DNA from 3 places in the Streptomyces sp. NPDC058632 genome. Region 2 is predicted to be linked to each of the others. Evidence: riboswitches for the same ligand, from Rfam matches in the RefSeq annotation. Region 2 holds a riboswitch; each other region holds the start of a gene.
What was found. Region 2 has a riboswitch for cobalamin ahead of ACFWVE_RS09675 (energy-coupling factor ABC transporter permease). Riboswitches for the same ligand answer to the same signal wherever they lie in the genome.
Positions count from the first base shown of each region.

Region 1: another riboswitch for cobalamin. It lies ahead of ACFWVE_RS11720 ((2Fe-2S) ferredoxin domain-containing protein); the one in region 2 lies ahead of ACFWVE_RS09675 (energy-coupling factor ABC transporter permease).
Region 3: another riboswitch for cobalamin. It lies ahead of ACFWVE_RS26265 (cobalamin biosynthesis protein); the one in region 2 lies ahead of ACFWVE_RS09675 (energy-coupling factor ABC transporter permease).

Region 1 is NZ_JBHXQZ010000023.1:54,820-65,127, forward strand. It holds gene ACFWVE_RS11715 (ferric reductase-like transmembrane domain-containing protein) at 308-1,294, shown strand; cobalamin riboswitch at 1,412-1,541, shown strand; gene ACFWVE_RS11720 ((2Fe-2S) ferredoxin domain-containing protein) at 1,670-2,011, shown strand; gene ACFWVE_RS11725 ((2Fe-2S)-binding protein) at 2,074-2,772, shown strand; gene ACFWVE_RS11730 (TauD/TfdA dioxygenase family protein) at 3,172-4,110, shown strand; gene ACFWVE_RS11735 (M12 family metallopeptidase) at 4,421-5,506, opposite strand; gene ACFWVE_RS11740 (LuxR C-terminal-related transcriptional regulator) at 5,603-7,480, shown strand; gene ACFWVE_RS11745 (CHAT domain-containing protein) at 7,512-10,103, opposite strand.
Region 2 is NZ_JBHXQZ010000017.1:77,114-87,421, reverse strand. It holds gene ACFWVE_RS09700 (roadblock/LC7 domain-containing protein) at 1-234, opposite strand, end outside; gene ACFWVE_RS09695 (sensor histidine kinase) at 322-2,085, opposite strand; gene ACFWVE_RS09690 (energy-coupling factor ABC transporter ATP-binding protein) at 2,481-3,422, opposite strand; gene cbiQ (cobalt ECF transporter T component CbiQ) at 3,419-4,168, opposite strand; gene ACFWVE_RS09680 (energy-coupling factor ABC transporter substrate-binding protein) at 4,175-4,549, opposite strand; gene ACFWVE_RS09675 (energy-coupling factor ABC transporter permease) at 4,546-5,280, opposite strand; cobalamin riboswitch at 5,310-5,519, opposite strand; gene ACFWVE_RS09670 (ABC transporter substrate-binding protein) at 5,754-7,361, shown strand; gene ACFWVE_RS09665 (ABC transporter permease) at 7,382-8,350, shown strand; gene ACFWVE_RS09660 (ABC transporter permease) at 8,350-9,282, shown strand; gene ACFWVE_RS09655 (ABC transporter ATP-binding protein) at 9,279-10,262, shown strand; gene ACFWVE_RS09650 (ABC transporter ATP-binding protein) at 10,255-10,308, shown strand, end outside.
Region 3 is NZ_JBHXQZ010000080.1:1,713-12,020, forward strand. It holds gene ACFWVE_RS26250 (putative cobaltochelatase) at 1-1,757, opposite strand, end outside; gene cobN (cobaltochelatase subunit CobN) at 1,927-5,580, opposite strand; gene ACFWVE_RS26260 (cobyric acid synthase) at 5,577-7,112, opposite strand; gene ACFWVE_RS26265 (cobalamin biosynthesis protein) at 7,109-8,092, opposite strand; cobalamin riboswitch at 8,214-8,376, opposite strand; gene ACFWVE_RS26270 (hypothetical protein) at 8,499-8,720, opposite strand; gene ACFWVE_RS26275 (anion permease) at 8,754-10,004, opposite strand; gene ACFWVE_RS26280 (class II aldolase/adducin family protein) at 10,223-10,308, shown strand, end outside.

The DNA.
Region 1 (10,308 bases), on a different contig from region 2:
GGCGCCGGTGCCCCGGCGACAGTGGGGGATCGGCGGTTGTCCTGAATGAGAGTGGTGCGACAGCCGGGGCGGGGAAGCCCGGCGGCCGCGCGCGGGCTGTGCGGCGACGGCGGATCCGCAGTACCCACTGGACCCGGTGGGAAGTCGGGAACGGCGGCCGCAGCGGATCGGTGAGCTGCCGGCCCTCGTCATCGCTCCGGGCTCTGGCTGGATCGGGTATCGGTGACTTGTCGTCCCCTCAGCCAGACTGGTTGCCCCACGACACACGTGCACCATCCCTGCGGTGCCAGCGCCCGGGAGGCCCTTGATGCTGTCAGACGCGAGTCCGGACGAAGACGGGACAGCCTCCCGGCCGGGACGAGAACGCCCGCCCGCCGACCGTGTCGCCCTGCGGGGCGATCTGCGCTCGGCTCTGCCCGACGCCACCGCGGCGGTGGTGGTCACGGTGGCCGTGTTCGTGTTCCTGTACGCGCGCGTGGACTCGGGCGATTCCGACACGGTCGCGGTCATGCCGTTCATGGCCGATCCCGGTACCTACTGGATGTATCTGCTCAGCCAGGCGTTCGGGTGGTCGGGCCTGCTGTGGGCGTGGGGCACGGTGATGCTCGGACTGCTGCTGTCGGGGCCGCGTCCCGCCCGGCTGCCGGTCTCCCGACGGGTACTGGAACGCTGGCACCGCACCACGAGCCTGACCACGATGGCCCTGATGCTCGCGCACGCGCTGATGTTCGCGGCGGAACTCGTCCGCTACGAGGCGGATTCGGGCTGGGCCGAGCGGCTGTGGGCGGGCTTCGCGGACAGCTTCGTGCCGGGCTGGTACGACTCCGGGACCGGCAGGGTCGCCATCCCGCTCGGTCAGGGCGCCCTGTATCTGGCGATCCCCCTGGGCCTGTTGTTCTACGTCCGGCACCGCATCGGAGCGAACGCCTGGCGACGGCTGCACCGGTTCGTCATCGTCGTGTACGTGCTGAGCGTGTGGCACACGCTGCTGTACGGGACCAACGTCTGGTACGGGGAGTGGCCGCGCACCGTGCTCTGGCTGCTGCAACTGCCGGTCGCGGTGCTCCTGTTGCTCCGGTTGCTGCGGCCGGCCCGCAGGGCCGGGCGGCTGGGCGCGCCCGGGGGACGTACGGGTGTGACCTGGCCGGCCTGGGCGGCGCGGGCGGGTGGACGGCTCGCGGCCGGGGCGGTCGTCGTCGGGCTCCTCGCCGTCGTGGTGTCCGGCCGCGACGGAGGACGGGACCGTCCGGCCGAGCCGCCCGCGACGGCACCGCACGTCCAGGAGGCGGAATGACGTTCCCGTCCGCGTACGCCCTGTCCGCCCGGCCGGTCACCTCCGGGCGGGGGCAGAGGCCACCGTGGTGCGAGGGCCCGCGCAATGGAATGATGGCCGGCGACAGGGCGACGGCGGAACGAGGAAGCCGGTGTGAATCCGGCGCGGTCCCGCCACTGTGATCGGCGAGCGAGCCCCGCACACGACCACTGCCCGCACCAGGGTGGGAAGGCGCGGAGCGAGCATCGACCCGGGAGCCAGGAGACTCACACGGTCGCCTCCTCGACGCATCCCCGGGGCGGATCTCCCCGGAGAGAGGAACGATGCCGCATGCCCGCCGACGCGCGCCCGGCCGAAACGACGTCCGTCGACGTCGCGACCTCGGAGCCCGCCCCAGTGCCCTGCCGGGTGGTCGTGTGCAGGGACTGCTGCTGTGGCAGCCCGAAAGTGATCGGTGTCGACCACGCGGCGCAGACAGCGCGCCTGCGCGCGGAGGTACCTGTGCGGGTGTCCGCGTGCCTGGACGTGTGCGACCAGGCCAACGTCATCGTCGTCCAGCCCTCCGCGGCGGGCCGGGCTGCCGGCGCCCGGCCCGTCTGGCTCGGACTGGTCAACGACCCGGACGCCACCGAGGACATCGCCGCCTGGGCACGTGCCGGCGGACCCGGCGTAGTGCCCCGACCGGACATCCTCGACCTGTACGCCATCACGCCACCGCGGCGGCGTACGGCTTCCTGAGACCGCGCCCACCCACTCATCGATCCGCGTCGGTACATCCGCCGGAAAGGAGGCGCCCCGACATGACCGAACATGCTCGGGCGTCCGCCGGGGCCGTCGCTGCGGCGCTCCGGGACGTGGCGGCCCTCGGAGGTTTCTTCGTCATGCACGTCGGTGGCCGGGACGAGGGCTGGCATCCGCTCGACCACTCCTATGCGAAGGGCTTCACCGACCTGGCCGAGGCCGTGGCGCACCGGCACCACACCCGCGAACCGCGGACCGGTGTGTCCATCGCCCACCTCGGACACGCGGCACGCCTGTGGTCCCCCGCCCTCGCTTGCGCGCTGCTGCACGGGATCGTCCTGGACCTGACGGAGTTGCAGCGTGCCGACGACGGGCCGGCCCTCCGCCTGCCCCGCCCCGCCGGCTGGTACACCGAGCGGTTGCCCGAACCCGCTCTCGCCCTGAACGAGCAGGTGATGGGCCATCTGCGGGGGCTCGCGGCCGGACTCCGCGTCAGGATCGCTCCGCGCCTGCTGGACGGGAACGCCGCCTCCGCACTCGTCGGGGCGGCCCACGCCCTGTTGGGGGCCCGCCCCGGACTGCGCGAACCGCTCACCGGCCTCACGGCCGGGTTGCTGGGTACCGGACGACTTGCGGGTACGGGAATGATCACCGGACCGGATCTCACGTTCCGACGCCGCAGTTGCTGCCTCTACTACCGTGCGCCGAACGGCTCGAAGTGCGGTGACTGCTGCCTGGCCGGCCGGGACGGACCGTGACAGGACCGGCTCCGGCGGCCGGCCGCACTGCTGCGCCGGGAGGTTCGGGTGACGCCCGGCCTCCACGCGTCCGCCGCCGCCCCCCTGTGACCCCCGTTGACAGAGGAGGGCGGAGATCCCACAATCAGTGCCGTGACCACACACCGGTTCAACACGATGACGGGGCCTCTGCGCGTCCCGGACCGAATCGGTTGTGAACGCTCCGGTCGATAACCGGCTGCCTTCGAGCCGCAGGCTCGACGCACCCCGACCCTGAATCCGGACCGCGCCTCCGTCTTCCCGGCGGACGCTCCGGACACCCTTGCGCCCGGCCGTCCCGGCAGCTTTCGGCCCGCCCGCACCCCTGCCTCCCGCGGACGCCGGACACCGTGGCGAAGCAGACACGAGAAGGAGCACTTCATGACCGTCACGCATGCTGATCCGGCCGTAGGCCTGCGCGAAGCGCGCATCCCGCAGGACGGGATGCACGAGGGGCGGCGCACGCTGCGCCGACTGCCCGAAGGGTGGGAGGAACGCCCCTACGAACGGTTCGACGTCGTCCCGCAGGCACGCACGATCGGCGCCGAGATCAAGGGCGTCGACCTCTCACGCCCGCTCGACCCCGCGCTTCGCGAAGAACTCAACCGGGCTCTGCTGGAGTGGAAGGTGCTGTTCTTCCGCGCCCAGCACCTCACCTCCGACCAGCAGCGCGCCTTCGCGGGCCACTGGGGCGAACTGGAGACGAACCCGCTGCTCGCCACCGGTTCCACCGAGGACGTCGTCCGCTTCGACAAGCGGGACTCGGCCACCCCGACCTACGAGAACGTCTGGCACGCCGACGTCACCTTCCGGGAGCGGCCCGCGCTCGGCGCCGTCCTCCAGGTGCGCGAGGTGCCCCCGTTCGGCGGGGACACCATGTGGGCGGACATGGCGGCCGCCTACGACAACCTTCCCCAGGAGGTGAAGGACCGTATCGAGGGGGCCCGGGCCGTGCACGACTTCATCCCCGGCTTCGCCAGGTTCTACGGGCCCGAGCGGCTGATCCCCCATCAGGACCGGTTCCCGCCCGTGGAACACCCGGTCGTGCGCACCCACCCCGAGACCGGGCGGCGCATGCTGTTCGTGAACACCTCCTTCACCACCCACATCACCGGGATGGCCCGTGACGAGAGCGACCGCCTGCTGCGGTACCTCTTCCAGCAGGCGCACGTCCCGGAGTTCCAGGTGCGCTTTCGCTGGCAGCCGGGGGACATCGCCTTCTGGGACAACCGCGCCACCCAGCACTACGCCGTCAACGACTACGGCCGTGAGCGCCGTGTCGCCGAGCGCGTCGCCATCGCCGGCGACCGCCCCTGCTGAGCGCCCCTGCCGGCCGCCGTCCACCGTTCCCCGCGAAGGCATGGCCGGTCCCGTGGGGCCGGGGGGTGGCGTGGGCCGGGGGGGGGTGACCCCCCCCCCCCGGGGGCCCGCCCCCCCCCCCCCCCCCGCCCCCCCGCCCGGGGGGGGGGGGGCCGCGGGGCGGCCCCCGGCGCGCCGGCGCCGGCCGCGTGGGGGGGGGGGTGGGGGGGGGCGCGGGGGCGCGCCCCCCCCCCCGCCCGGCCCCCCCCCCCCGACCGCTCCCCCGGCGCCGGACAGTGGTCGTGGCGTCCGTCGCGGCGGCCCGGTGCTGCTACCAGCACATGACCGCCGTCTCGCCCGAACCCCGTGCGGAGTACAGGCGGATCCGGACGAAGTAGCGGCGGCCCTTGACGAGCCGGACCGCGAGCGTCGCGTTGCGCGGGGTTCCTCCGTCGTCGTGCCCGGCGAGATAGCGGGGCTCCCCGTCCCGCTCCTCGAACAGCACGACGACCAGGTCGCCGTCGCCGAAGGTGCCCACCGTGTACGCGCGGGTCTCCACCGGGTCGATGTGGAAGTCGGCCTGTTCGCCGGGGCCCAGGCCCAGCGGTACCGAGCGGAACGGCACCAGTGTGGGCGGGCCGGGCCGCTCGGCCGGGGGATACCAGCCGAGGACGGACTCCTTGTCGGCCGCGGACAGGGTGCCGGGCGGATGGACACCCCCGCGGTACTGCTCCGGTTCCAGGATCAGGCCCGGCGCGAAGGCGTACCCCATGATCGAATCGGCGTCCCAGACAGGGCCGTTCACCTCGTTCGCATCCAGCTTGCGCAGGATGTTCCGGTGCGTCCGCTCCCGGCTCCAGTGGTTGGGCGGGCCCGCGAGCTCGGCGTACACGGCCTCGTCGTCCCAGTGGAGACCGGCGCAGGGGCTCTGGTGCTCGTGCAGCATGCCCAGGGCGTGCCCTATCTGGTGCAGGGCCGTCCCGCGCTCCCCGGGCGCGGTCAGGTCCCAGCCGAAGTTCATGGTGCGCTCGTGCAGACCGGCCAGGAGCGCCTCCCTGCCCACGGCGGACCAGGAGCCGCCGCCGGACTGGAAGCCGATGCGCAGTTCCGCCTCCGAGCGGTCGCGGACCTCGGCGAAGGTGAGCCCGATCCCGAGGTCCTGCCACTCGGCGAAGCACCCACGCACCACGTCCTGCTGCGTCTTGGTGCCACCCCACGACACCCAGCGGGTCCGACCGGTTCCCGGCACGGGAATGACCGACCCGTCGGTGTCGCCGCGGAAGAAGCAGTAGTGCAGCACGGTGCCGTTGACCCACATCCGCCGCCCGGCCGTCAGCGCGCCGAGCCGCCCGGCGGCGAGCCCCGGCGCGAAGGCGGGGGCCGGCTGCCGCGGCAGCGAGCAGTAGCGAGGGGTCATGGGCGACAGGGTGCCCCATGCGGGGCCCCCGGCGCCTGAGTCGGGGTCTACTCAACTCGCCCTGTATCAGCGGTGAGTAACCCCGCTCCTGTAGATGTGACGACTTTCCCCGGGGACACGACCACGCCGTACACGCGGTTCACGCCGCACGAGAGGGACGAGGCGCCGTACGCGACGGGCGCGGTGACGCCGGAGCCCTTGCCGCTCTGGCCGTTCACCGGCCGTGAGGACGAACTCCATCTGATACGGCGCTCGCTGACCGGCGCCCGGCGCGGCCTCGTGGTGACCGGGCCGGCGGGGCGGGGCAAGACCCGGCTCGTGACCGAGGCCGTCCGCGGTACCGACTGTGCCCGGGTCGCGGGAATCCCGCAGGCCCACCGGATGCCGTTCGCCGCCTTCGCCCCGCTGCTGCCGGAATCGGTCACCCTGCACCGGGCGGTCCGACTCCTCCGGGGAACAAGGACCCTGCTCGTCGACGACGCCCATCTGCTCGACGACTCCTCCGCCGCCCTGGTCCATCAACTCGCCGTACGGCCGGACACCCGGCTGCTGATCGTCGTCACCGACGGAGCCCCCGTACCCGCCGCCGTGTCCCGGCTGTGGACCGGTGAACTGCTGCCCCGCCTGGCCCTGGACCCACTGCCCCGCGAGGAGACCGCACAACTGGTCGCGGCGGGCCCGGGCGGCCGGCCCCTGGAGCCGCTCACCGTGAACCGGCTGCACCGCCTCGCCGGCGGCGACCTGCGGCTGCTGCGCGAACTCCTCGGCGCGCTGGGGGAACACGGGCGGCTCACCCGCGTACCGGGCACCGCCGAGTGGGCCTGGCGCGGCCCGGTGCCGCTCACCCCGGCCGTCCGTGAGCGCACCGCCCACCTGCTCACCCGTACCGGCCCCGGCGAGCGCGAGGCGCTCGACCGCCTCGCCTTCGCCGAACCGTTGCCGGTGGACCCGGTGGACCCGGAGAGCCCGGACGGTCTCGACCTCGTCGCCCTCGAACGCCTGGAGGACGACGGTCTGGTCCACGTCGACGATCAGGGGATCCTCCGTTTGGCCCACGCCCTGCACGGCCCCGTCCTGCGGGCCGCGGCCGGCAGGCTGCGGGCGCGACGGCTGGCCCGCGCCCCCGAGCAGTGCGGACCCGCCCTGGCCGCCGAGGCCGCCGCCCTCACCGCGCTGATCGAACAGGACGACGTCCGGACGGTCCCGGCACCCGTGGGGGACTGGCTGGTGGCGCAGGGAGCCCCGGTGCCCGCCGGGTACGCGGTACTGCGGGCCCGGTTCGCACGACTGCGGGGCGAGGTGCGGGAGGCCGCCGCATGGGCCCGCGAGGGACTGCGCACGACGCCCTCCGCCCTCTCCTGCCAAGCCGAACTCGCCCTCGCCGGGACACAGTCGGGCGACGTCACAGGCGTGCGGCACGCCATCGGAGCCACCCCCGTCGACCACCCCTCCCGCGACCCCTACGAAGCCGTCCGCCTGGGCACCCCCGAGCGGGCCGCCGGGCGGCCCACCGGTGTCTTCGCCGCCCATGCCGACGCCCTCGCACACGCCGACGGTCCCGCCCTGGACCGCGCGGCGGGGGAGCTGGAGCGGCGCGGCTTCCTGCTGTTCGCGGCCGAGGCCTACGCCCAGGCCGCCACCGCCCACCGCGACCCGGGCGCCGCCCGCACCGCACGCACCCGCGCCGTCGCCCTCGCCCGCCGCTGCCAGGGCGCCCGCACCCCCGCGCTGGCGGGTCTGGTCCTGGGCGAACTCACCGCACGGCAACGGCAGATCGTCACCCTCGCCGCCACCGGTCTCAGCAACCGGCAGATCGCCGAACGCCTCACCCTGTCGGTCCGCACCGTCGGCAACCACCTGTACAGCGCCTACACCCGCCTCGGCGCGAGCGACCGCACCGCCCTGCCCCGGCTGACGGAACTCCGGTCAACGGACCCCAGGTCGACCGAACCCCGGGAGGTCCAGCCCGCCTGATGCCTCGTACCCCGGCCCTCGAAGTCTCCGCTCAGGCCGCGCCGAACGCCGAGAACGCCCACCCGGTGGCCCGGTGCACCGCGTCGCCCGGCAGGGAGGCCCGTGCGTCGCGCAGGGCCTGGGCCAGGGAAAGGCCCGCGTCGAGTCCCTTGTGCAGCGCGAGCATCAGCGGCACCACGGCGGCGTCGTTGACGGGTGCGCTGCACGCCACCACGCCCGCCGTACCGAGCGGCAGCAAGGCCGTGACCAGGCCCAGGAGTTCGTCGGCACCCACACTGGCGAACCGGGCGGTGTCGCAGCAGGGCAGGATGATCCGGTACGGGCTGCGGTCGAGCCGCTCGAAGTCGTGCACGATCAGAGGCCCGTCGGCCATCCGCAGCGAGGAGAACAGCGGGCCGTCCGCGCGGAACTCGCCGTGCGCGGCGATGTGCGCCAGCTCGGCCCCGTCCAGTTCCTCCAGGACCCGCTCCACCCTCGCGTCGTCCTCCTCCAGGACCCGCGCCCCGCCGTACCGGCCGGCGAGCTCCGGCACCTCCGCGCCGCCCGTCGCGAGTCCGGGGCCGCGCACCAGCACCTGGCGGCCCCCGGGCGGCGGCGCGGTCTCCCGCGCGCGCAGCCAGCCGCTCGCCGACGGCGACACGCTGAAGACCCGGTCCCGCAACGACGGCAGCAGCGCCCACGGCACCCGGTGCAGCCGTCCCGGCGGTACGACCACCAGCGGACCGGTGCCCAGATGCGCCGCCGCCGGGCCCAGCAGCAGCTCCTCCAGACGCCGGCCCGCGGCCTCCACCACCGGCAGCCGCGCCTGAGCCCCCGGATGGGCCAGGCGCCGCAGCCCGGCCTGCACATGCTCGGCCTCGGTCTCCGCCGCGGCCAGTTGCCCCGCCTCGAACCGCCGTACCCGCCCCTGCCCGCACAGCAGCACCTGCACCCGCCCGTCGAGCACGGCGAGTTCCACCAGCTGGACGTCCCCGCTGTCGTCCAGCCGCCGCAGCAGCCTGCCGACGTCGAACCGGCCCCCGACGTCGAACCGGCCCCGGCCGTCGGCCGCCGTACCACGCACGTGCAGGGTGCGGGAACGGATCTCCCGCTCCAGGCGCCGCTGTTCCCGTTCCAGTGCCGGTACGGCCCTGCCGTCCCTCCGCGCCTCCTCCGCGCGGGCGGCGATCTCCCGGTAGGCCGTCATGCCGCTGAGCAGCGCCGGGTCGGCGGGCGGCCGGGTGGGCGGCGTGGACAGCGCGGTGGCCCGCCAGCGCTCGCTCCACACCAGCAGTCGCCGCGGCCCGCCCGAAACCAGGCTCGCCCGCTGCGCCAGGGCGGCCAGCTCCGCGCCCTGCGCGGTGGCACGGGCCCGCAGCTCCGACGCGCCCAGCGTCATCCGGTGGTCGTCGAGCACGTCGAGTCCCCGCCGGCAGGCCTCCAGCACACCCCGCGCGGACCCGGCCGCCTGCGCCCGCAACGCCTGCGCCGCCCAGCCCGTCAGCCGCGCGAGCGGAGGACCGCTGCGTCTGCTGCGGGCGGCGATCGCGAGATGCCGCTCGGCGTCCGCCGTCCAGCCGAGGTCCAGCGCGATCCGGCCCGCGAGCAGTGACGCCTCCGGTGCCGCCGGCGCGCCCAGCGCGGCCAGCCGGTCGGCCACCCCCGCGGCTTCCGCGACCAGCCGCCCCGAACCGCGTCCGGCCGCGTGCCGCGCCTCGATCAGCACCAGCCGCGCGTGCGTCTCCCACCAGGTGCGCCGCTGCCCCGCGAACAGCCGCACGGCGAGCGCCGCGCGGGCGATCGCCGTCTGCGGGTCGCCCGCCAGCCGGGCCGCCCGCGCGGCGGCCAGCAGCAGCTCCGCCTTGCGGGTGGACTGGCCGCCGATCCCGTCGAGCGCCTTGACCGCCGCGTCCGCCCCGGCCAGCGCCTCGGACGCCAGTCCCGCCGCCATCAGCACCTCGCAGCGCCGGATGTCGAGCATGAACGTCGGCGTGCCGAGCTTGGCGTAGCGCTCCTCCGCCTCGTCCAGCAGCCTGAGCGCCGCCGGGACGTCACCGGAGCGGAACGCGGCGAGACCCCGGCTCTCCACGGCGTCCGCCTTGTCGTGCTCCTGGCCCGTGGTGTCCCACAGCGCCTCCGCCGCGGTGAAGTCGGCCTCCGCCCGCTCCACCGCGCCCAGTGCCAGATGCACCGTCGCGCGCAGGGTCAGGGCACGTGCCGTCCAGATCACGTCGTCCACCTGCCGCAGCACGGTGATCGCCCGCCGTACGTCCTCCAGCGCCTCCTTGTGATGCCCCAGCACCCACCACGCGTACGCACGCCGGAACAGCACACGCGCGCGTGTGTGCCCGGTGCACCGCTCGACGCCACGGCTCAGGGCGTCCAGGCCCTGCCGGGTGCGCCCCGCGTGCACCAACGCCACCCCGAGGGTGCCCAGGACGTCCGCCTCCCGCTCGGCCGAGTCCGTGCGTGCCGCCCAGTCACGGGCCCGCCGCAGATGGGTCAGGGCCAGCCGCATGTCCCCGAAGTCCCGCTGCCACATGCCGATCACCTGATGGGCGACGGACGCGTGCAGCGGCGTGGGACGGCCGCCCAGCACCTTCTCCGCCCCCGCCAGGGCTTCGCCCGGGTCGGCGAACACCATCGGCAGCAGTTCCAGCACCGATTCGCTTCCCGCTGTCACCCCATGGATGGTAGTGCTCCGCAACCGCGCCCCACAGGTGTGACGTTGTATCAAAAGGACGTCCCACGGCTCTGATTCACGACGCGCCGTCCGACCGGCGTCGTCGGACGGCGGCACCGCCCGACGACAGCGTCACCCGACGACACCGACTCCGCTCCACGACAGC
Region 2 (10,308 bases):
GACGGAGGCGCCCTGCGCGAGCGCCTGGATTCCGGAACAGATCGCCGCCAGTTGGTCGGCCTGGTCGAGCGACAGATGCTCGGACCAGCACAGTTTGAGGCCGTCCCGGGACAGCACCAGCGCGTGCCGGGTGCCGGGGGTGCGCTCCAGGAGACTCTGCAGAAGCCAGGTGAGGCTGTTGTCGGTGGTCTGCATGGTGGGTGTCGGGACGGTGGCGCCGGGCTGACCGGTCACCGCCCGTTTCTCCAATCTCACGAACTCGAGCAGGGGGGATGGGACGCCGATGCCCCGGGCGCCGTACGGGTGGACGATGGTGTGGGTCTACGAGGACGCCGGCGGCCCGGATTCCGGCCCGCCGGCCCTGTTTCCGGACTGGCGGCCCCGGTGGAAGGCACCGAAGCGGGAGCCCGCGTCGCGCGCCGTACCGTCCGCCGGGGCGCTGTTCGCGGGGCCGGCGGAGGGCCGGCGCTGCTCGCGCTCGCGCTCCGCCTCGGCCATGGTGCGTCCGGGCCTGCGGACGGGCAGCCCGTTCGGCGTGGCGCTTCGGGACCTGCCGCCCTGCCCGGAAAGTTCCGGCCGCCCGGCGGGCCGCTCGGCGGCGGGACGCGGTGGGGCGGTGCGGGGCATCTCCACGGCGGGCAACGCTGCGGGCGCGGGCGCCGCAGGGAGGGCGGGCGTGGCCTCGGCCACGGGCGGGGCGGCGGGCGGGCGGCCCGCGGCCTGCCCGGGGCCCGGGTCCCGCTGCTGGGCGAGCAGTTGCGGGGGCAGCAGGACGACGACGCCGGTGCCGCCGCGCGAGGACGGCCGGAAGTTGACATCGATGCCGTACTTCGTCGCCAGCCGCCCCACGACGGCAAGACCGAGTCGCGTGCCCTGCAGCGAGGCGAGGTCGGGCACGAGGCCGGCCACCGCCTCCTCGGCGTGGCGCATCGCCGCGTCCGCCATCTTCAGGCCGCTGTCCTCGATCGTGACGACGATGCCGGCGCTGCGCTCCTCCACGTACACGTGGACCTCGTCGATCGGCGGCGAGAAGTTGGCAGCGTTGTCCATCAGCTCGGCGAGCAGATGCATCACGCCCTCCGCCGCGAACCCGGAGACCGCCGCGGTGCTCGACGAGTGCAGCCGCACCCGCCGGTAGGCGGCGATCCGGCCGACCGCGCCGCGCAGGATGCTCTCCATCACGATCGGCTTGTTCCACGCCCGGCTGGACCGGCCGCCCATGAGCAGTGCGAGGCGGTCCGTCATGAGGCCGAGCTGCGACGTGCTGTGATCCAGCTTCAGCAGATCGCCGAAGACCTCCTCGCCGTGCCGCTCCTGCATCTCCCTCAGGTCGGCGAGCATGCTGACCGCCTTGGCCTGCACGCGGCTCAGGGACTTCGCCGAGGTGGCCTGCGCGGCGGAGGCCCGGCGCTCGCTGCGGGCCAGCTCCCGGACGAACGATTCGGCGGGGGCCCGGAGCATCGGGGCGTGCGACCACTCGAACTCGGCGAGCACCGTGTCCGCCGAGCTGCCCTCGCGCAGTTTCGCCACGGCGGCGGGCAGCGCCTTGTGCGTCAGCCGCTCCACTTCGGCGGCGGTCTCGTCCATTTCCTGCCGGGCCTGAAGGAGTTCGGTGTTCAGGGCCGCGGCGTGCTGGACGGACTCCTCGCAGACGGCGGCGAAGGCGTGCATGATGCGCCGCAGCTGCGGGTCGGACGGCTCAGTCACGCTCGCGAGGGCGTCGCCCGTACCGGTTCCGTCACGCAACCGTTTGACGACGGCCGGCATCGTGACGTTCACCAGGTACGCCGACTCGGCGGTGAACTGGTCCAGTCGGCCCCTCAGCAGGTCCGCCTCGTCACCCCGTTTCCAGGCCGCCCGACGGGCCCGGCCGACGAGCAGGGCGCCGACGAGGACCGTGACGGCCACGCAGCACCAGGCGACCAGGGCCGACGCGAGCGTCCACGTGGTGGCGTCGGCAGGCGCCATCGCCACCGCCGTCCCCGCAGCCGCCGCGCTCACCACCAGGACGACCACGGGGATGGCCGGCGAGGCCTGGGGCGCCTTCGCCGGCCGGTGCTGACTGGGCGGTGCAGGCACTGACATTCAGCGGTCCCTCGATACTCGAGTGCAGGAAGGGGAAGGGCCGACGGCACGCGCGCCGACCGCGGTCCGGGACGGATCCGCCAAGAGGACGGCCAATCTCCGGATCGAAACTGGCCCCATGGTAGTCATCCGAATGAGTGCCGGAACTTGCCTGCGTGCACGGTCCGTCGCCGGAGCCGATTTCGTCGTGAATTTGCTGGTGGAACATGGCGGCGTGGTACGGCTGTCGAGCGGCTACCAGCGCGCCCGAGAGGCTTGGACGCAGGGGCACCGCTTGTCCCTCGCACCCGCAACGCCCTCCGCTTCCAAGCCGGTTCAGCGCACGTGCCCCGTCTCCCGGTGGCCGATTTTCGGCCAACTGTACGGTACTGGAGCGTTGTTGTGATCGAAAGGACTCACGATGCGGGGTCGTCGGGATCACCTGCAAGGGGGACTTTCCGGATGATGCGGTCAGTGGGCGGAGCACTCCGCCGGCGGGTCGCGGCCACCGCCGCCAGTTCCTCCGGGGTGCGAGGGGCGCCACCCCCGTCGGCCGGCAGCCCCCACGCACGCAGCAGGTCCGCGGCCGCGACGCCCCACGGAAGCCGCAGGCCGGCCGCCCGGAGGAGTTCGCCGCGGGCCAGCATCCCGGCGACCGGCCCGGTACGCACCCCGGACGGGGTGAGCAGCGCGGCGTCGTCGGCCCAGCGCAGGGCGAGATCCACGTCGTGGGTCGCCATGACGACCGTGGTGCCCCGCTCGCGCAAACCGGCGAGCGTGGCGAGCAGCCGTTCCTGACCGTCCGGGTCGAGACCCGCGGTGGGCTCGTCCAGGATCAGGACGCGCGGCCGCATCGCCACCGCACCCGCGATCGCGGTCCGCTTGCGCTGCCCGTAGGACAGCAGATGGGTGGGCCGTTCGGCGAGCGCGGTGATGTCGAGCGCGGCCAGCGCCTGTGCGACCCGCGCCCGTACCTCCGTGTCGGACAGTCCGAGGTTCAACGGCCCGAACGACACGTCCTGGCCCACGGACGCCGCGAACAACTGGTCGTCGGGGTCCTGCACCACCAACTGCACCGTCGTCCGCAACCGCGTCAGTCCCTTGCGGTCGTACCGGACGGGCCGGCCCTCCACCGTCAACTCGCCGCCGCTCGGCCGCAGTCCACCGCTCAGCAGCCGCATCAACGTGGTCTTGCCGCTGCCGTTGCGGCCCAGCAGCGCGAGCGCGCGCCCCTGACGCACCTCGAAGTCGAGGCCGGTCAGCACGGCCGGGCCGTCCTCGTACGCGAAGGACGCGTCCCGCAGGGCGACCAGCGCGGGACCGTTCGGTGCGGGACCGTTGGGCGCGGGAGCACTCATGACATCCGGCTTTCCAGGAGAAGGGTGACGGCGACCAGCGCCACGAGCAGCAGCACGCTGACGGCCGTGAACCGTACGGAGATACGCGCCTCGGGCACCAGGACGCGCAGCGTGCCGTCGTAGCCGCGTCCGGCGAGCCCCGTCTGCAGCCGCGCCGCCCGGTCGAAGGACCGGACGAACGCCGTCGCGCCGAGCCCGCCCAGCGAACGCCAGGACGCCGCCCGGGTGGTGTGCCCCAGCCGGGCCGCCTGCGCCTGACCGACCCGGCGCACGGAGTCGAGCAGCAGGAAGCTCATGCGGTACGTCACCAGGGCCACGTCCACCAGCGGTGCGGGCACCCCGGCCCGCACCAGGCGCGGCAGCAGGTCCGACATCGGCGTGGTGAACGCGAACAGCAGCACCCCGAGGGACGCCGCCGAAGTGCGCAGCAGCAACTCACCCGCGCGCAGCGGCCCTTCGGGGGCCGGTGACACCAAACCGCCCGAACCGCCCACCTGCACGAGCAGCGTGAGCGCCCCGGTGACGCAGAAGCCCAGCGGCACCCGGTAGGCACGCCACAGCCGCCGGCCCGGCACCCCCGCCGGGCCCAGCAGCACCGCGAGCGCGGTCACCAGCACCAGCGCCGCGCCCGGCCACGGCGGCAGGGAGATCGCGAGCACGGTGAGACCCAGTCCGAGTACGGCCTTGTCCACCGGATGACGGCGGCGCCAGCGGCTGCTGTGCGCCGCCGCGTCGATCGGCAGCACGCGCGATCAGGCCCGGGGCCCGGGGGAGACCGCCTCGCCGGGGCCGGGGCCGGGGCCGGGCGCCGGCTGCTGCTCCCGGGCCCGCTCCGCGCCCTGCCGGCGCCCGCGCCGCACCCCGAAGTAGTACGCCAGGACACCCGCGCCGACGGCGGCCTGGAGGGCGAACAGCCCCGACTCGATCTCACCGGACGGGGGTTCGTACAGCGGCGAGAACCACGGCTCGTAGTCCGGTTCGATCTCGGTGATCGCGCTCTGAGCCTCGCCGTCCGCACCGGCGAACGGTTCCTCCTTGTGGTCGCCGAGCCCGAGCGCCAGTGGCAGCACCGCGAGCGCGGCCACGGCGAGCAGCAGCAGCGTGTTGATCTTCGCGTTCCTGGTCATCGCGCCACCTCCGATTCCGTTCCCGCCGTCCCGGCCGTTGCCGACGCGGCGGGCCTGTTGCGGGCGACTTCGGCCACCAGCACGCCGAGACGGGCCAGTTCGCCCCCGCTGGACTGCACCAGCAGGCGCATCACCAGCACGGTCAGCAGCCCCTCGCTCACCGCGAGCGGAATCTGCGTGACGGCGAAGATGGAGCCGAACTTCCCGAGCGCGCCCAGGAACCCGCTCCCCGGGTCGGGGAAGGCGAGAGCCAGCTGCACGCTGGTGACGCAGTACGTGGACAGGTCGGCGACGAACGCGCCGCAGAACACCGCCGCCATCAGCGGCGCCCCGCACCGCCGCGCCAGCCGGTACACGCCGTACCCCGCCCACGGCCCGACGACCGCCATGGAGAAGACGTTGGCGCCCAGCGTGGTCAGCCCGCCATGGGCGAGCAACAGGGCCTGGAACAACAGGGTGATGGTGCCCAGCACCGCCATGACCGGCGGCCGGAACAGGATGGCGCCCAGCCCGGTGCCGGTGGGATGGGAGCAACTCCCGGTCACCGAGGGCAGTTTCAGCGCGGACAGAACGAAGGTGAACGCCCCCGAGGCACCGAGCAACAACGTGCTCTCGGGATGTTCCCTGACTTCACGGATCAGCGACCGGGCTCCGTGGACGACGAACGGCGCCGACGCGGCGCCCCAGGCGACCGCGTGCGCCGGTGGCAGAAAACCCTCGGCAATGTGCATGGCTCAGCAGACCCTCTCCAGCACCTCGTGGATGGTTGACGCGCCTTGGCCGGTCTCCTGGCTGACGGGTACCACCGCCCGAGCTCCGCCTTCCCGGGTCCTGGATGGACCCAGTGGCTGCCCCGTCGGTCCTGTCGGGGACAGGACCAGGGGCCGGAGCCGGACTTCCCGATCACAGTGGCGAGGGCCGCACCGGTATCGCACCGGATTTCCCGTTCACCAAGGCGTGGCGACAGTAGACCGGCTCCGGCCCGGTGACAAGCGGGTACCGGGGGCGCGCGGACGGCGTTCCGCAGCCCGTACCCCCGCGCACACCTGCGGTCTTGACGCCCGACGCCCGTCGATGGCAGGGGGTGGCACTCGGGCGGCCGCAGATCGCCGAAGTGCCGGCATGAGGGGCCGGGGCCCTGGGCAGAACCTTGCTGCAATTAATATGCAACAACGCATTCCAGTCAGCAGAGGTGTGAGGTTCGATGACGACCCGACGAATACGGCGTACCACCGGCGCGGCGACCACCGCCGCCGCGCTCGCGCTGGCCGCCGCCTGCTCGGCGCCGACCGGCGGCTCGGACGCCGGCGCGGGCGGCGGCGGGTCCGCCGAGTCCGTGGTGATCGGCGTTCCCTCCGAACCCGACACCCTGAGCCCCCTGCTCGGCTACGGCAAGGACGGCAACTCCAAGATCTTCGACGGGCTGCTCGCCCGGGAGGCCGACCTGGAACTCAAGCCCGCCCTGGCGAAGGCCCTGCCCGAGATCGGCGACGACGGCCGCACCTACACCTACACCCTGCGCTCCGGCGTGACGTTCAGCGACGGCGAACCCCTCACCGCCGAGGACGTGGTCTACACGTACGAAACGGTGCTCGACGACAAGACCAACAACACCGCCAAGAGCGAACTGGACGCCGTCGAACAGGTCCGCGCGGACGGCGACGACAAGGTCGTCTTCACCCTCAAGTACCCGTACGCGGCCTTCGCCGCCCGCACCGTCCTGCCCATCGTCCCCGAGCACATCGCGGGCGGGCAGGACCCCAACACCGGCGCCTTCAACACCGAACCGGTCGGCACCGGACCGTACGTCCTCACCGGCTGGAGCAAGGGCGAGAAACTCACCTTCAAGGCGAACCCGGACTACTGGGGCGGCGCCCCGAAGGTGAAAAAACTCACCATGGCGATCATCGCCGACGACGACGTCCGCGCCACCCGCCTGCGCTCCGGCGACCTCGACGGCGCGACCCTCCCGCCCAACCTCGCCGCCACCTTCAAGAACGACGACGGCCTCAAGACCTACCGGGCCACCTCCTACGACTTCCGCGCCGTCACCCTCCCCACCGCGAACAAGGTCACCGGCGACACCGCGATCCGCCGCGCCCTCGACCTCGCCGTGGACCGCAAGGCCATGGTCGACAAGATCCTCGACGGAGCAGGCCGCCCCGCCTACGGGCCGCTGCCCCTCGACGACACCTGGTACACCAAGGACATCGAACGCCCCCAGGACCTCGCCGGGGCCGAAAGCATCCTCGACCGCGACGGCTGGAAGGCCGGCAAGGACGGCATCCGCGCCAAGGACGGCGTCCGGGCCTCCTTCACCCTCTACTACCCCTCCGGCGACAAGGTCCGCCAGGACCACGCCCTCGCCTACGCCTCCGACGCCAAGAAGGCAGGCATCGACGTCAAGGTCGAGGGCGCCACCTGGGAGGTCATCGAACCCCGGATGGGCAAGGACGCCGTCCTCGCCGGCTTCGGCAGCACCGGCGACCCCGACTTCGGCCTCTACACCCTCCTGCACTCCTCCCTCGCCGGCGACGGCTTCAACAACATGGCCCGCTACGACAACCCCGCCGTCGACCAGGCCCTCGAAACCGGCCGCCGCAGCCAGGACCCCGAGGACCGCAAGGCCGCCTACGACGACCTCCAGCGCGAACTCGTCAAGAACCCCGGCTACACCTTCCTCACCCACATCGACCACCTCTACGTCCTCGCCGACCGCTGGGACGCACTCACCACCCAGGTCGAACCGCACGAGCACGGCTTCGCCAGCGGCCCCTGGTGGAACGCCGAGGACTGGAAGCCGAAGAAGTGACCCCACTGCCCTGGGGCCCCATGGCCCGCCTCGTGGCACGGCGGGCCCTGCTCGCCGTGCCCGTCCTGCTCGTCGTCACCTTCGGCGTCTTCGCCATCGCCGCCGCCTCCCCCTTCGACCCCGTCAAGGCCTACGCCGGCACCGCCGCCCTCGGCGCCGACCAGGAAACCCTGGACCGGCTCCGCGAGAACCTCGGCGTGGACCGCCCCTTCGCCGTCCAGTGGTGGGAATGGCTGACCTCCGCCGTCACCGGCGACCTCGGCCAGTCCAGCGTGCTGCGCCAGCCGGTCGCCGAGGCCATCGGCGAGCGGATCGTGTGGTCCACCCTGCTGTGCGCCGTCGCGTTCACCGTCGCCATCCTGCTCGGCACCCTGCTCGGCGTCCTCGCCGCCCGCCGCCCCGGCTCACCCCTCGACCGTACGGTCACCTCCCTCGCGTACTCCCTGGAGGCCGCGCCGGTCTTCTGGATCGCCCTGCTCGCCGTCTGGCTGTTCGCCCTCCACCTCGGCGTCCTCCCGGCCGGCGGCCTCACCGACACCGACAGCGAACACGTCACCGCGGGACAGGTCGCACACCACCTGGTCCTCCCCGCCGGCGTCCTCGCCGTCTCCCAGCTCCCCTGGTTCACCCTGTACGTACGCCAGGGCGTCGGCGACGCCCTCGCGGAGGACCCCGTACGCGGCGCCCGCGCCCGCGGCCTCGACGAACGCACCGTCCTGCTCGGCCACGCCCTGCGCTCCGGACTCCTGCCCGTCCTCACCCTGATCGGCTCCCGCGTACCCGAACTCATCACCGGCGCCCTGCTGGTGGAGACCGTCTTCAGCTGGCCCGGCATCGCCGCCGCCACCGTCGAGGCGGCCACCGCCGTCGACTTCCCGCTCCTGGCCGCGCTGACGACCCTCGCCACCGCCGCCGTCCTCGCCGGAAACCTCCTGGCGGACCTCCTGTACGGACTGACCGACCCGAGGGTGAAGCTCGGTGAGATGTGATGGCGATGACTGAATCCACAGCCGGAACGACGGCCCGCACCAAGGCCGGCACGACACCCGGCCCGGCAACGGAACCGGCGTGGCGCCCACGCGGCACCGCACGCCGCTCCACCCACACCCTGCGCCTGCGCGTCTCCGCCACCCTGGTCGGCCTCACCGCCCTCGCGGTCCTGCTCGTCCCACCGCTGGTCCAGCTCGACCAGCAGGCCGTCGACCTCGCCTCGAAGCTCCTCCCACCGAGCTGGGCCCACCCCTTCGGCACCGACGACGTGGGCCGCGACCTGCTGCTGCGCTGCGTCTACGGCCTGCGGGTCTCCCTGCTCGTCGGAGTCGTGGCCGCCCTCACCGCCACCGTGATCGGCACCGCCGTCGGAGCCGCCGCCGGAGCACTCGGCGGCTGGGTCGACCGCCTCGTCATGCGCCTGGTCGACACCATCTCCTCCGTCCCGCACCTGCTGCTCGGCATCTTCATCGTCGCCATGTTCCGGCCGGGCGTGTGGCCGGTGGTGGTGTCGGTCGCCGCCACCCACTGGCTGTCCACCGCCCGCATCGTCCGCGCCGAGGTCCTCTCCCTGCGCTCCCGCCCGTACATCGACGCGGCCGTCTCCGGCGGCGCCTCCCGCCGACGGGTCGTCCTGCGCCACCTGCTGCCCGGGGTACTGCCACAGGCGGGACTCGCCGCCGTCCTGATGATCCCGCACGCCATGTGGCACGAATCGGCGCTGTCCTTCCTCGGCCTCGGCCTGCCCACCCACACCGCCAGCCTCGGCACCCTCATCCAGGGCGCCCGCGGCACCCTGCTCGCCGGCCAGTGGTGGCCCACCCTCTTCCCCGGCCTGTTCCTGATCATCCCCACCCTCGCCATCGCCGGACTCGCCGGAGTGTGGCGGGAACGGATCAACCCCCGCCGCCGATCGGAGCTCATGCTGTGACCGAGCGACCTCCCGTCCTCTCCGTACGCGGACTGTCGGTGCGCTTCCTGGTGCCCGGCCCGGGCCCCGTCGCCGCCGTCACCGACGCCCACTTCGACGTCGTACCCGGCGAATGCCTCGCCCTGATCGGCGAGAGCGGCTGCGGCAAGTCCGTCCTCGCCTCCGCCCTCCTCGGCCTGCTCCCCGCCAACGCGCAGACCGCCGGCAGCGCCCTCCTCGGCGACCTCGACCTGCTCGCCGCCGACGAACGCACCCTCGCCCGCACCGTGCGCGGCCGGCGCATCGGCCTCATCCCGCAGAGCCCGGCCGCCCACCTCACCCCGGTCCGCACCATCCGCGCACAGATGGAGGAGACGGTCGCCGCACTCACCGGCGTACGCGGCCGCGCGGCCCTGCGCGCAGCCGGGGAAAAGGCCGCCGCCCGCGCGGCCTTCCCCGCCGACCACCTCGACCGCCACCCGCACGAACTCTCCGGCGGCCTCGCCCAGCGCGCCGCCACCGCCCTCGCCCTCGTCGGCGACGCACCCCTCCTCCTCGCCGACGAACCCACCACCGGCCTCGACCGCGACCTCGTCGACCACACCGTCGACGAACTCCGCGGCCACGTCGACGCCGCCGGCGACCGAGCCCTCCTGATCATCACCCACGACCTCGCCGCCGCCGAACGCATCGCCGACCGCGTCGCCGTCATGTACGCGGGCCGCATCGTCGAACTCACCGACGCGAAAACCTTCTTCGGCACCCCCGGCCCCCGCCACCCCTACAGCCGAGGCCTCCTGAACGCCCTCCCCGACCGGGACTTCACCCCCATCCCCGGCATGCCCCCCGAACTCGGCGCCCTCCCCGAAGGCTGCGCCTTCGCCCCCCGCTGCGACCGGGCCACCCCCACCTGCGCCACCCTCCCGCCCCTGACCACCACCACCGCCTGCCACCACCCCGTCGTCGAGGCCAGCCCCGCTCCGGAGACCGCCCGTGCTTGAACTGCGCGCCATCACCGCCGGCTACGACCGACGCTCGGCCCCCGTC
Region 3 (10,308 bases), on a different contig from region 2:
GCGGGGTCGCGCAACCGCTCCACCCGCAGCACGTCGTGCGCCTTGAGCAGCCCGGCCGCCAGCGGCGTACGCCCGCCGGTCGGCAGCGACTCCAACCGGACCGCCGCCGCGTCCACCGACGACGTCGGCGGCAGCACCACCTCGGCGGCCGACCCGCGGAAGGTCACCAGCCCCACCTTGTCCCGCCGCTGGTAGGCGTCCAGCAGCAGCGACAGCACGGCGCCCTTGACGGCGCCCATCCGCTGCCGCGCCGCCATCGAACCGGAGGCGTCCACGACGAACAACACGAGATTGGACTCGCGCCCCTCACGCACCGCCTGCCTGAGATCGTCCCGCCGGACCACCAGTCCCGGACCGCTGCGCCCCCGCGCCCGCTGATGCGGCGCCGCCGCCTGCACGGTCGCCGCCAGGTGCAACTTGGTCAGCGCACCCCGGGGCCGCCGGTTTCCTATGGTCCGCCCGTGCTCGGCCCGCGCCCGCGAGCGCCGCCCGGCGGCACCCTCACCGAGCCCGGGCACGCTCAGCACCTTCGTACGGAAGGGCTCGGCGGCACGCGCCGGGGTCTGCTCGCCCGCGCCGCCACCGGAACCCGGCTGCGGTTCGCCGCCCTCTTTGGCCTCGGGCCGCGCGGCGGTGTCACCGTCGCTCCGCGGGCCGTCGTCGGGCTCGGGCTGCCCGCCGGGGCCGCCGCCGGGCCCCGGGTCGGGATCGTCGTCGCCCTCGCCCTCGCCCTCGCCCTCGCCGGGGCCGCCGAACTCCTCCAGCGTCTCGTCGAGCTTGTCCTCGTCCAGGCCGGGAGCGTCGAAGGGCGAACGACGCCTGCGGTGCGGCAGGGCCAGCAGCGCGGCCTGCCGCACGTCCTCGGCGAGGACATCGGTCCGCCCGGCCCAGGCCGCCAGCGCGGTCGCCGTGCGCGCCATCACGATGTCGGCCCGCATGCCGTCCACCTCGAACGCGGCACAGGTCGCCGCGATCTGCCGCAGTGCCCCGTCGCCGAGGCGCACCGACGGCAGCAGTTCCCGCGCCGCCACGATCCGTGCCCGTACGGCGGCCTCCTCGTCGGCCCAGCGGGCGGCGAAGCCGGCCGGGTCGTCGTCGTACGCCAGCCGCCGCCGGACGACCTCCACCCGCTGGTCGGGCTCGCGCGATGCGGACACCTCGACGGTGAGCCCGAAACGGTCCAACAACTGGGGGCGCAACTCCCCTTCCTCGGGGTTCATGGTCCCGACGAGCAGGAAACGGGCCGCGTGGCGTACGGAGACGCCCTCGCGTTCGACGTACGAGGCGCCCATGGCGGCCGCGTCCAACAGGAGGTCGACCAAGTGGTCGTGCAGCAGGTTGACTTCGTCGACGTAGAGGATCCCGCGATGAGCGTCGGCGAGCAGGCCCGGTTCGAAGGCCTTGACGCCCTCGGAGAGCGCCCGCTCGATGTCGAGCGCACCCACCAGCCGGTCCTCGGAGGCGCCGACGGGCAGCTCGACCATCCGCGCCGGCCTCCCGGCCCCCGGCCCCGGCTCGTGCGGCCCGTCCGGGCACGCGGGGTCGGGGGAGTCGGGGGCGCAGGAGAAACGGCATCCGGGGACCACCGTCACCTCGGGCAGTAGCGCCGAGAGGGAGCGTACCGAGGTGCTCTTGGCGGTCCCTTTCTCCCCCCGGACAAGTACTCCGCCCACGGCGGGACTCACCGCGTTGAGGAGCAGCGCCAGACGTAGGTCGTCCTGTCCGACGACGGCGTTGAAGGGGTAAGGGGTACTCACGCCTTGATCACTCCTTCGGGTGACTTACGGGAAGTCGGCTCGATTCCGCGCGGTGGGCCCACCATGATCGAAACCTGCTCCCCGCCGACGCGGGGATGGCCCGTCCTGTTTCTCCGGGTCGAATACGTACTCGGAGTTCTCCCCGCTTGCGCGGGGATGTTCAGGGAGATCACGCGTCTCCCTCCAGATCGCCCTCGAGTTCGAGATAGGTCGCCCGGAGCCGGTCCAGGGTCTCCTGGTCCGGCTCCGCCCACAGCCCTCGGTCGGCTGCCTCCAACAAGCGTTCGGTGATGCCCCTCAAAGCCCAGGGGTTGGACTTCCTCATGAAGTCTTGGTTCTCCGCCGAGAACACGTACTCCACCGCAAGTCGCTCGTACATCCAGTCGTCCACGACCCCGGCCGTGGCGTCGTACCCGAACAGGTAGTCGACGGTGGCCGCCATCTCGAAGGCGCCCTTGTAGCCGTGCCGCCGCATGGCCGCCATCCAGCGCGGGTTGACCACCCGGGCCCGGAAGACCCGGTGCGTCTCCTCGCCCAGCGTCCGGGTCTTCACCTGGTCCGGCGTCGCCGAGTCGCCGACGTACGCCTCCGGGCTCGCCCCCGTCAGGTGCCGCACCATGGCGACCATGCCGCCGTGGTACTGGAAGTAGTCGTCCGCGTCGACGAGATCGTGCTCGCGCGTGTCGACGTTCTTCGCCGCGACCGCGATCCGCCGGAACGCCGTCTCCATGTCGCCGCGCGCCGCCCGTCCGTCGAGCCCGCGCCCGTAGGCGTAGCCGCCCCACACCGCGTACACCTCGGCGAGGTCCGCGTCGGAGCGCCAGTTGCGGGCGTCGATCAGGGGCAGCAGACCGGCACCGTACGCGCCCGGCTTGGAGCCGAAGATGCGGGCGGTGGCCCGCCGCCGGTCGCCGTGCTCGGCGGTGTCCGCGTCGGCGTGGGCGCGGACGTAGTTCTGCTCGGCGGGCTCGTCCAGTTCCGCCACCGCGCGTACCGCGTCGTCGATCAGTCCCACGACGTGCGGGAACGCGTCCCGGAAGAAGCCCGAGATGCGCACCGTGACGTCGATGCGCGGCCGGCCCAGCTCTTCGAGGGGGACCACCTCGAAGCCGGTCACCCGGCGCGACGCGTCGTCCCACACCGGACGGCAGCCCAGCAGCGCCAGGATCTCGGCGATGTCGTCGCCCTGGGTGCGCATCGCGGACGTGCCCCACACCGTCAGGCCGACCGACTTCGGGTACTCGCCCGTGTCCTGCAGATACCGCTGGACCAGGGAGTCCGCCAGCGACTGCCCGACCTCCCAGCTCAGCCGGGACGGAATCGCCTTGGGGTCGACGGAGTAGAAGTTCCGGCCGGTCGGGAGCACGTTGACCAGCCCGCGCGTCGGTGAACCCGACGGGCCCGCCGGGACGTAACCGCCGTCCAGCGCCCGCAGGATGTGCCCGATCTCGTCCGTCGTCCGGGCCAGCCGGGGCACGACCTCGGTGCAGGCGAACTCCACCACCGCCACCGCGTCCGGGAGTTCGGCACCCAGCACCTCGCGCACCAGCGGCGCGCTCTTCTCGACCGCCCAGCCGCGCTCCTCCATGCCCTCCGCGATCCGCCGGCACAGCTGCTCCAGCAGGTCGACCGCGTCGGCGGCCGAGCGGGCCGGGCCGTCCACCAGTCCCGTCAGCTCCACCGGTACCTTCACCGGGGCGCCGGGTTCGGCCAGCAACTCCTTCTCCACCAGCCCGAAGTGCTCGGCGAGCGAGGCCCGAAGGCCCGGCAGCGCGTTCGCCTGCCCGCCCCACACCTGGGAGGCGCGCAGTACGGCGAGCACCAGGTTGACGCGCGGCTCGCCGACCGGGCCGCCGCCGAGAACGTGCAGTCCGTCGCGGATCTGCACGTCCTTGATCTCGCACAGATAGCCGTCGATGTGCATGACGAACGAGTCGAAGTCGTCGTCGTCCGGCTGGTCGTCCACATGCAGGTCGTGGTGGAGCTCGGCGGCCTTGACCAGGGTCCAGATCTGCGCCCGTACCGCCGGAGCCTTCTCCGGGTCCAGGTCGGAGACCAGCGCGTACTCGTCGAGGAGCTGCTCCAGTTTCGCCAGGTCGCCGTAGGTGTCGGCACGCGCCATCGGCGGGACGAGGTGATCGACCACCGTCGCGTGCCCGCGCCGCTTGGCCTGGGTGCCCTCACCGGGGTCGTTGACGATGAAGGGGTAGATCAGCGGGAGGTCGCCGAGGACGGCGTCCGGAGCGCAGCCCGCGCTCAGCCCGAGGCCCTTGCCGGGCAGCCACTCCATCGTGCCGTGCTTGCCCATGTGCACGATCGCGTCGGCGCCGAAACTGTTCTCCAGCCAGCGGTAGGCGGCCAGGTAGTGGTGCGACGGAGGCATGTCGGGGTCGTGGTAGATCGCGATGGGGTTCTCGCCGAAGCCGCGCGGAGGCTGGATCATCACCACGACGTTCCCGAACCGGAGGGAGGCCAGCACGATGTCGTCGCCGTCCACGTACAGCGAGCCCGGCGGTTCGCCCCACGCCTCGGTCATCGCGTCCCGCAGCGCCGGGTCCAGCGTCCGGAACCACGCCCGGTAGTCCGCGAGCGGCACCCGCGCGGGCGCGGCCGCCAGCTGGTCCTCCGTCAGCCACTCGACGTCGTGGCCGCCCGCCGCGATGAGCCGGTGGATCAGCTCGTCACCGCCGGAGGGGTAGTCGGTGAGCGCGTACCCGGCGTCCCGCAGCGCGTCCAGCACCCGGACCGCCGAGGCGGGGGTGTCCAGGCCGACCGCGTTGCCGACGCGCGAGTGCTTGGTCGGGTACGCGGTGAAGACCAGCGCGAGCTTCTTCTCGGCGTTCGCCTTGTGCTTCAGCGCCGCGTGCCGTACGGCGATCCCGGCGACGCGTGAGGCCCGCTCGGGGTCGGCGACGTAGACCGGGACGTCCTCGGGGCCCTGCTCCTTGAAGGAGAAGGGGACGGTGACCAGGCGGCCGTCGAACTCCGGGATGGCGACCTGCATCGCCGCGTCCATGGGGGAGAGGGCGGCGTCCGACGCCTCCCAGGCGGCCCGCGAGGAGGTCAGGCACAGCCCTTGCAGCACCGGCACGTTCAGGTCGGCGAGGGCACCGATGTCCCAGGCCTCCTCGTCGCCGCCCGCCGACGCCCGCGAGGCGTGCGTGCCGCCGGCCGCGAGCACCGTGGCGACCAGTGTGTCCGCCCGCCCGAGGGTCTCGTACAGCCCGGGGTCGGCGCCGCGCAGCGAACCGCAGTACACCGGCAGGGCGTTGGCGCCGTGCGCCTCGATCGCGTCGCACAGGGTGTCCACGAAGGCGGTGTTGCCGCTCAGTTCATGGGCCCGGTAGAAGAGCACGCCGACGGTCGGGCGGCCCTCCCGTACGGCGCGGGCGCCGTGGACGCCGTACTCCGGCATCTTCCGCGGCTGTTCGAACCCCTCGCCGGTGAGCAGCACGGTGTCCGACAGGAACCGGGCCAGTTCGGTCAGGTTGTCCGGGCCGCCCTCCACGAGGTACTTCAGCGCCTCCGCCACGACACCGGCGGGCACCGACGACTCGGCCATCAGCTCCGCGTCCGGCACGGCCTCCCCGCCGAGCAGCACCGTCGGGATCCCGGACGCCCTGAGCGCCGCGAGCCCGTCCTCCCAGGCGCGCTTGCCGCCCAGCAGCCGTACGACGGCGAGGTCCGCGCCGTCCAGCAGCGCGGGCAGCTCGGCCGTCACGTCCACGCGGGTCGGGTTGCCGATCCGGTAGGAGACGCCGGCGGCGGCGCGGGCCGCCAGCAGATCGGTGTCGGCGGTCGACAACAACAACACTGTGCTCATGCGGGCGCTCCCGGTGGAATGAAAGGCAGTCCTTGCGGCGCGCCCGACTCGATGAGCCGCCAGAGCGCGTCCGTGTCCGCGTGCTGTTCGATCAGGTCGCCGAGCCGGTCGAGCTGCTCCTCGCGCAGCGCGGCGAACGAGGTGTCGGGGGCCGGCACGAAACGGCGCCCCGCGGCGGCGGCCACCTCGCGCAGGAAGGCCCGGCGGAAACCGTCCGACTCCAGCGAGCCGTGCCAGTGCGTGCCCCAGGTCTGCCCGACCCGGCAGCCGTCCAGGCCGTGTCCGCCGTCATCGGAGATGAACGCCGTCCCTCCCCGTACGTCGGCGACCCCGTGATGGATCTCGTAGCCCTCGACGGGCTCCCCGAGGGCCTCCCCGACGGGCCGCGCGAGCGTCTTCTCCCGCGCGAACCGGACCCGTACGGGCAGGATGCCGAGCCCGTCGACCCGGCCGGCGCGGCTCTCCACGTCGTCCTCGATGTGCTCGCCGAGTATCTGGAAGCCGCCGCAGATCCCGAGCACGGGCCGCCCCTCGGCCGCCCGCCGCGTCAGCGCGTGTGCGAGCCCGCGCTCCCGCAGCCACTGAAGCGCCCGTACGGTGCCGCGCGTGCCCGGTACCACCACGAGGTCGGCGTCGGCCAGTTCCTCGGGCCGGTCCACGAAGCGGACCACGACGCCCGGTTCGGCGGCCAGCGCGTCCACGTCCGTGAAGTTGGACATCAGCGGGACCGCGCACACGGCGACCCGCAGCACGTCCTCGCCGACCGGCGCGGCGACCGCGGACTCCCGCACGGCACCCCGCAGGGACACGGCCAGTCCGTCCTCCTCGTCGATGCCGAGCCCGTGACGGAAGGGCAGCACGCCGTACGTGCGCCGCCCGGTCAGACCGTGCAGCATGTCCAGGCCCGGCTCGAGGAGCGAGACATCGCCCCGGAACTTGTTCACCAGGAACCCGGCGACCAGTTCCTGGTCCTCGGGGGACAGCAGCGCGACGGTACCGAAGAAGGAGGCGAAGACACCGCCGCGGTCGATGTCGCCGACGACGAGGACGGGGAGCCCGGCGTTCCTGGCGATCCCCATGTTGACGATGTCGGTGCGCCGCAGATTGATCTCGGCCGGACTGCCTGCCCCTTCACAGATCACCGCGTCATACGTGCCCCGCAACTGCGCGAGACAGTCCAGCACCGTGCCCAGAAGCTGCTGTTGCCGCCCGCCGTGGTAGCCGCGCGCGCTCAGCTCACCGACCGCCCGGCCCAGCAGGACGACCTGGCTGCTCCGCTCCCCGCCGGGCTTGAGCAGCACCGGGTTCATCAGCGCGTGCGGTTCCACCCGGCAGGCCTGGGCCTGCATGGCCTGCGCCCGGCCGATCTCGGCGCCCTCCCGCGTCACGAACGAGTTCAGCGACATGTTCTGCGCCTTGAACGGCGCGACCCTGACGCCCTGCCGCACCAGCCACCGGCAGATCCCGGCGGTCACCACGCTCTTGCCGGCGTCCGACGTCGTACCGGCGACCAGCAGGCCCCCACCACTCATGACGTACATCCCTTCCCACGGTGCGCCGTCCGCACCACCGACCGGATCACCGCTCGTACCACGGGCCGCGCGACGGCGCCGGCACCGAGCGCCAGCCAGCCGACGCGGCGCGAGAGCCGTACCGCGCGGTCGATGTCCGCCACGGTCACGGCACGGCCACCGTCGTTGAGGACGGGCCGGTGCTCGACCCGCCCGGCGTAGGACAGAGTCCCGCCGAGCCGCACGCCGAGCGCACCCGCGAAGGACGCCTCCACGGGCCCGGCGTTGGGACTCGGATGCCTGGCGGCATCCGCGCGCCAGGCCCGCACGGCACCCCGCGGGTCCGGCCCGGCGGCCGAGGCGAGGACGGCGGTCAGCCGTGCCCCGGGCCACCCGGCGACGTCGTCGAGGCGCGCGGAGGCCCAGCCGTACCGCAGGTGGCGGGGGGACTTGTGGCCGACCATGGCGTCCAGGGTGTTGACGGCCCGGAACCCGAGCAGCCCCGGCACACCGGCGACGGCACCCCACACCAGGGCGCCCACCACGGCGTCGGAGGTGTTCTCGGCGACGGACTCCACGACCGCGCGGGCGATTCCGTCGGCGTCCAGTGCCTGCGGGTCCCGCCCGCACAGGTGCGGCAGCCGCGCCCGCGCCGCCGTCACGTCCCCGGACGCCAGGGCGCGCCCGATGGCGCGGGCCTCCCGGGCCAGCGACGTTCCTCCGACGACGGCCCAGGTGGCCGCGCCGGTCAGGGCGATGGAGGCGGCGGGGGAGGAGCGTACGCAGCGGGCGGCCAGGCTTCCCAGAGCGACGGCCCCGCCGACGCAGACGGCGGTGTGCAGCGCGCCGCGGCCCCGGTCGTCCCGCCACAGCATGTGCTCCACGGCAGCCGCGGCCCGCCCGAAGGCGGCGACCGGATGCCCTCGGCGGGGATCGCCGAGGAGCAGGTCGCCGAGGAGGCCGGCAGCGGCGCCGTACGCGAACGCGCGATCGGCACCCACGGGTTCAGCCGGTGGGGGATCCGGTGGGGGTGGCCGCCCCGAGCGGGGGCGGGGCGTCGCTGGTCGACCTGAACAGGCAGCCGGGCATGGCGATATGTCCTCACTCAGGGTGTCCACGCCCTGGTTCGACGAGACCGGCGGCGAGAGTTCCTGGCTCCCGGGGTGGTTCACCCCGGTGACAGTGGCGGGACCGCGCCGGAATCGCACCGGCTTCCTCTCCTGCCGCCCGTATTGGCTCCGGCAGTTCACCATGGTCCGGAAGAACCGTCAACTTGCCGTTGACCTGCGGGGCTGAAGTGTGCCGAGGCCCACAGGAGGTTTCGAAGGGTGAATGCCGGAGGGGTACGGGCACGGCGAACGGGCGGTACGGAGGCAACGCGCCCCGCACCGCCCGCCGGACGGACCGTCAGGCCATGATCAGGTAGATCCCGTACGCCACCGCCGCCACGCAGGCCGCGAAGCAGGCGTAGGCGCCGGTGACCGCGAGGCCCGCGGACTCGCCCCGGGCGGCAGCCCGTTCACGACGGGACAGGCCGGTGATGCCCAGGGTGAACAGGGCCACCAGGGCCACGGTGACCACGAGGCTGACGCCGAAGACGGAACCGAGGGCGGCCCAGTCGATCTCCATGGTGCTCTTCTTCCTTCGCGTCCTGCTGTGGGGTCAGACCGTGGTTTTGGCCGGAGGGGCCGTCGGGTCGGTGGGGGCCGGGACGGCGGCCGAGAGTTCGTCGCTCACGTGGCCCGCCGGCGGGGTGGCCACCGCGGCCATGGCCGCGGTCACGACGCCGCCCTGCTCCCCGTCGGTGTCGTCGGTGCCGTTCACGTTGGTGTGGTCGATGACCTCGCGCCGGGAGACCTTCCAGATCGCGGCGCTGGAGCCGATCAGGAAGACGGCGACGAGGGCGGTGCCCCAGCTGCCGAAGCCGCAGACCCACTCGGCGATCGCCGCGACCAGGGCCGCCGCCGGCAGCGTCAGACCCCAGGCGACGAACATCCGGGTGGCCGTCGACCAGCGGACCACGCCGCCCTTGCGGCCCAGGCCCGCACCCATCACCGAACCGGAGACGGAGTGCGTGGTGGACAGGGAGAAACCGAGGTGGGAGGAGGCCAGGATGACCGTCGCGGCGCTGGTCTGGGCGGCGAAGCCCTGCTGCGGCTGGAGGTCGGTCAGGCCCTTGCCCATGGTGCGGATGATGCGCCAGCCGCCGAGGTAGGTGCCCAGCGCGATGGCCACGCCCGCGGAGAGGATGACCCACAGCGGGGGGTCGGAGTCCGGGGCGAGGGTGCCGCCGGCGACCAGGGCCAGGGTGATGATGCCCATCGTCTTCTGGGCGTCGTTGGTGCCGTGGGCCAGGGAGACCAGACCGGCGGAGGCGATCTGTCCGGCCCGGTACCCCTTCTCGGAGGACTTGCTGCCGGCAGCCTTGCGGCCCAGGCGATAGGTCAGCCGGGTGGCGAACATCGCGGCCAGGCCGGCGACCAGCGGTGCGGCGATCGCGGGGATCAGCACCTTGGTGACCAGGACGTCGCCGTGCACCGCGCCGAAGCCCGCCGAGGCGACGGTGGCGCCGATCAGGCCGCCCATCAGGGCGTGCGAGGAACTGGACGGCAGGCCGACCAGCCAGGTCAGGAGGTTCCAGAGGATCGCGCCGACCAGTGCGGCGAAGATGACCTCGGGACGGATGCCGGCCTCGTCGACGAGGCCTTTGGAGATCGTGTTGGCGACCTCCACGGAGAGGAAGGCGCCCACCAGGTTGAGCACGGCGGACATCGCCACCGCCACCTTGGGCTTGAGAGCACCGGTCGAAATGGTCGTCGCCATCGCGTTCGCGGTGTCGTGGAAACCGTTCGTGAAATCAAACGCGAGTGCGGTTACCACCACAATCGCGAGGATCAGCGAGAAGCTTTCCATTTACCCAGGCAATCGTTCGAAGTCATTGGCACGTTGAAGGTAGGTAACCTGGATGAACGGAAGATGAACTGGGATGGGCATTGGGGTGACCGTGATGGAGCTGACTGCTCCATGGTCGGTCAAGGCGGTCGCGGGCGGGCAGCCGGGGGAGGGCGGGGACGGGCGGGAACCGAAGAAACGCCGTTGAAGAGATTTCGGTCACCCGGCAGGATCACGGCATGGCTGAGCGACAGGTCGACCGGCGGGGCGCGCAGGAGCGGGCGGCGAGCGACGGGGAGGCCCGCGCCTGGACCGCCCTCGTAGG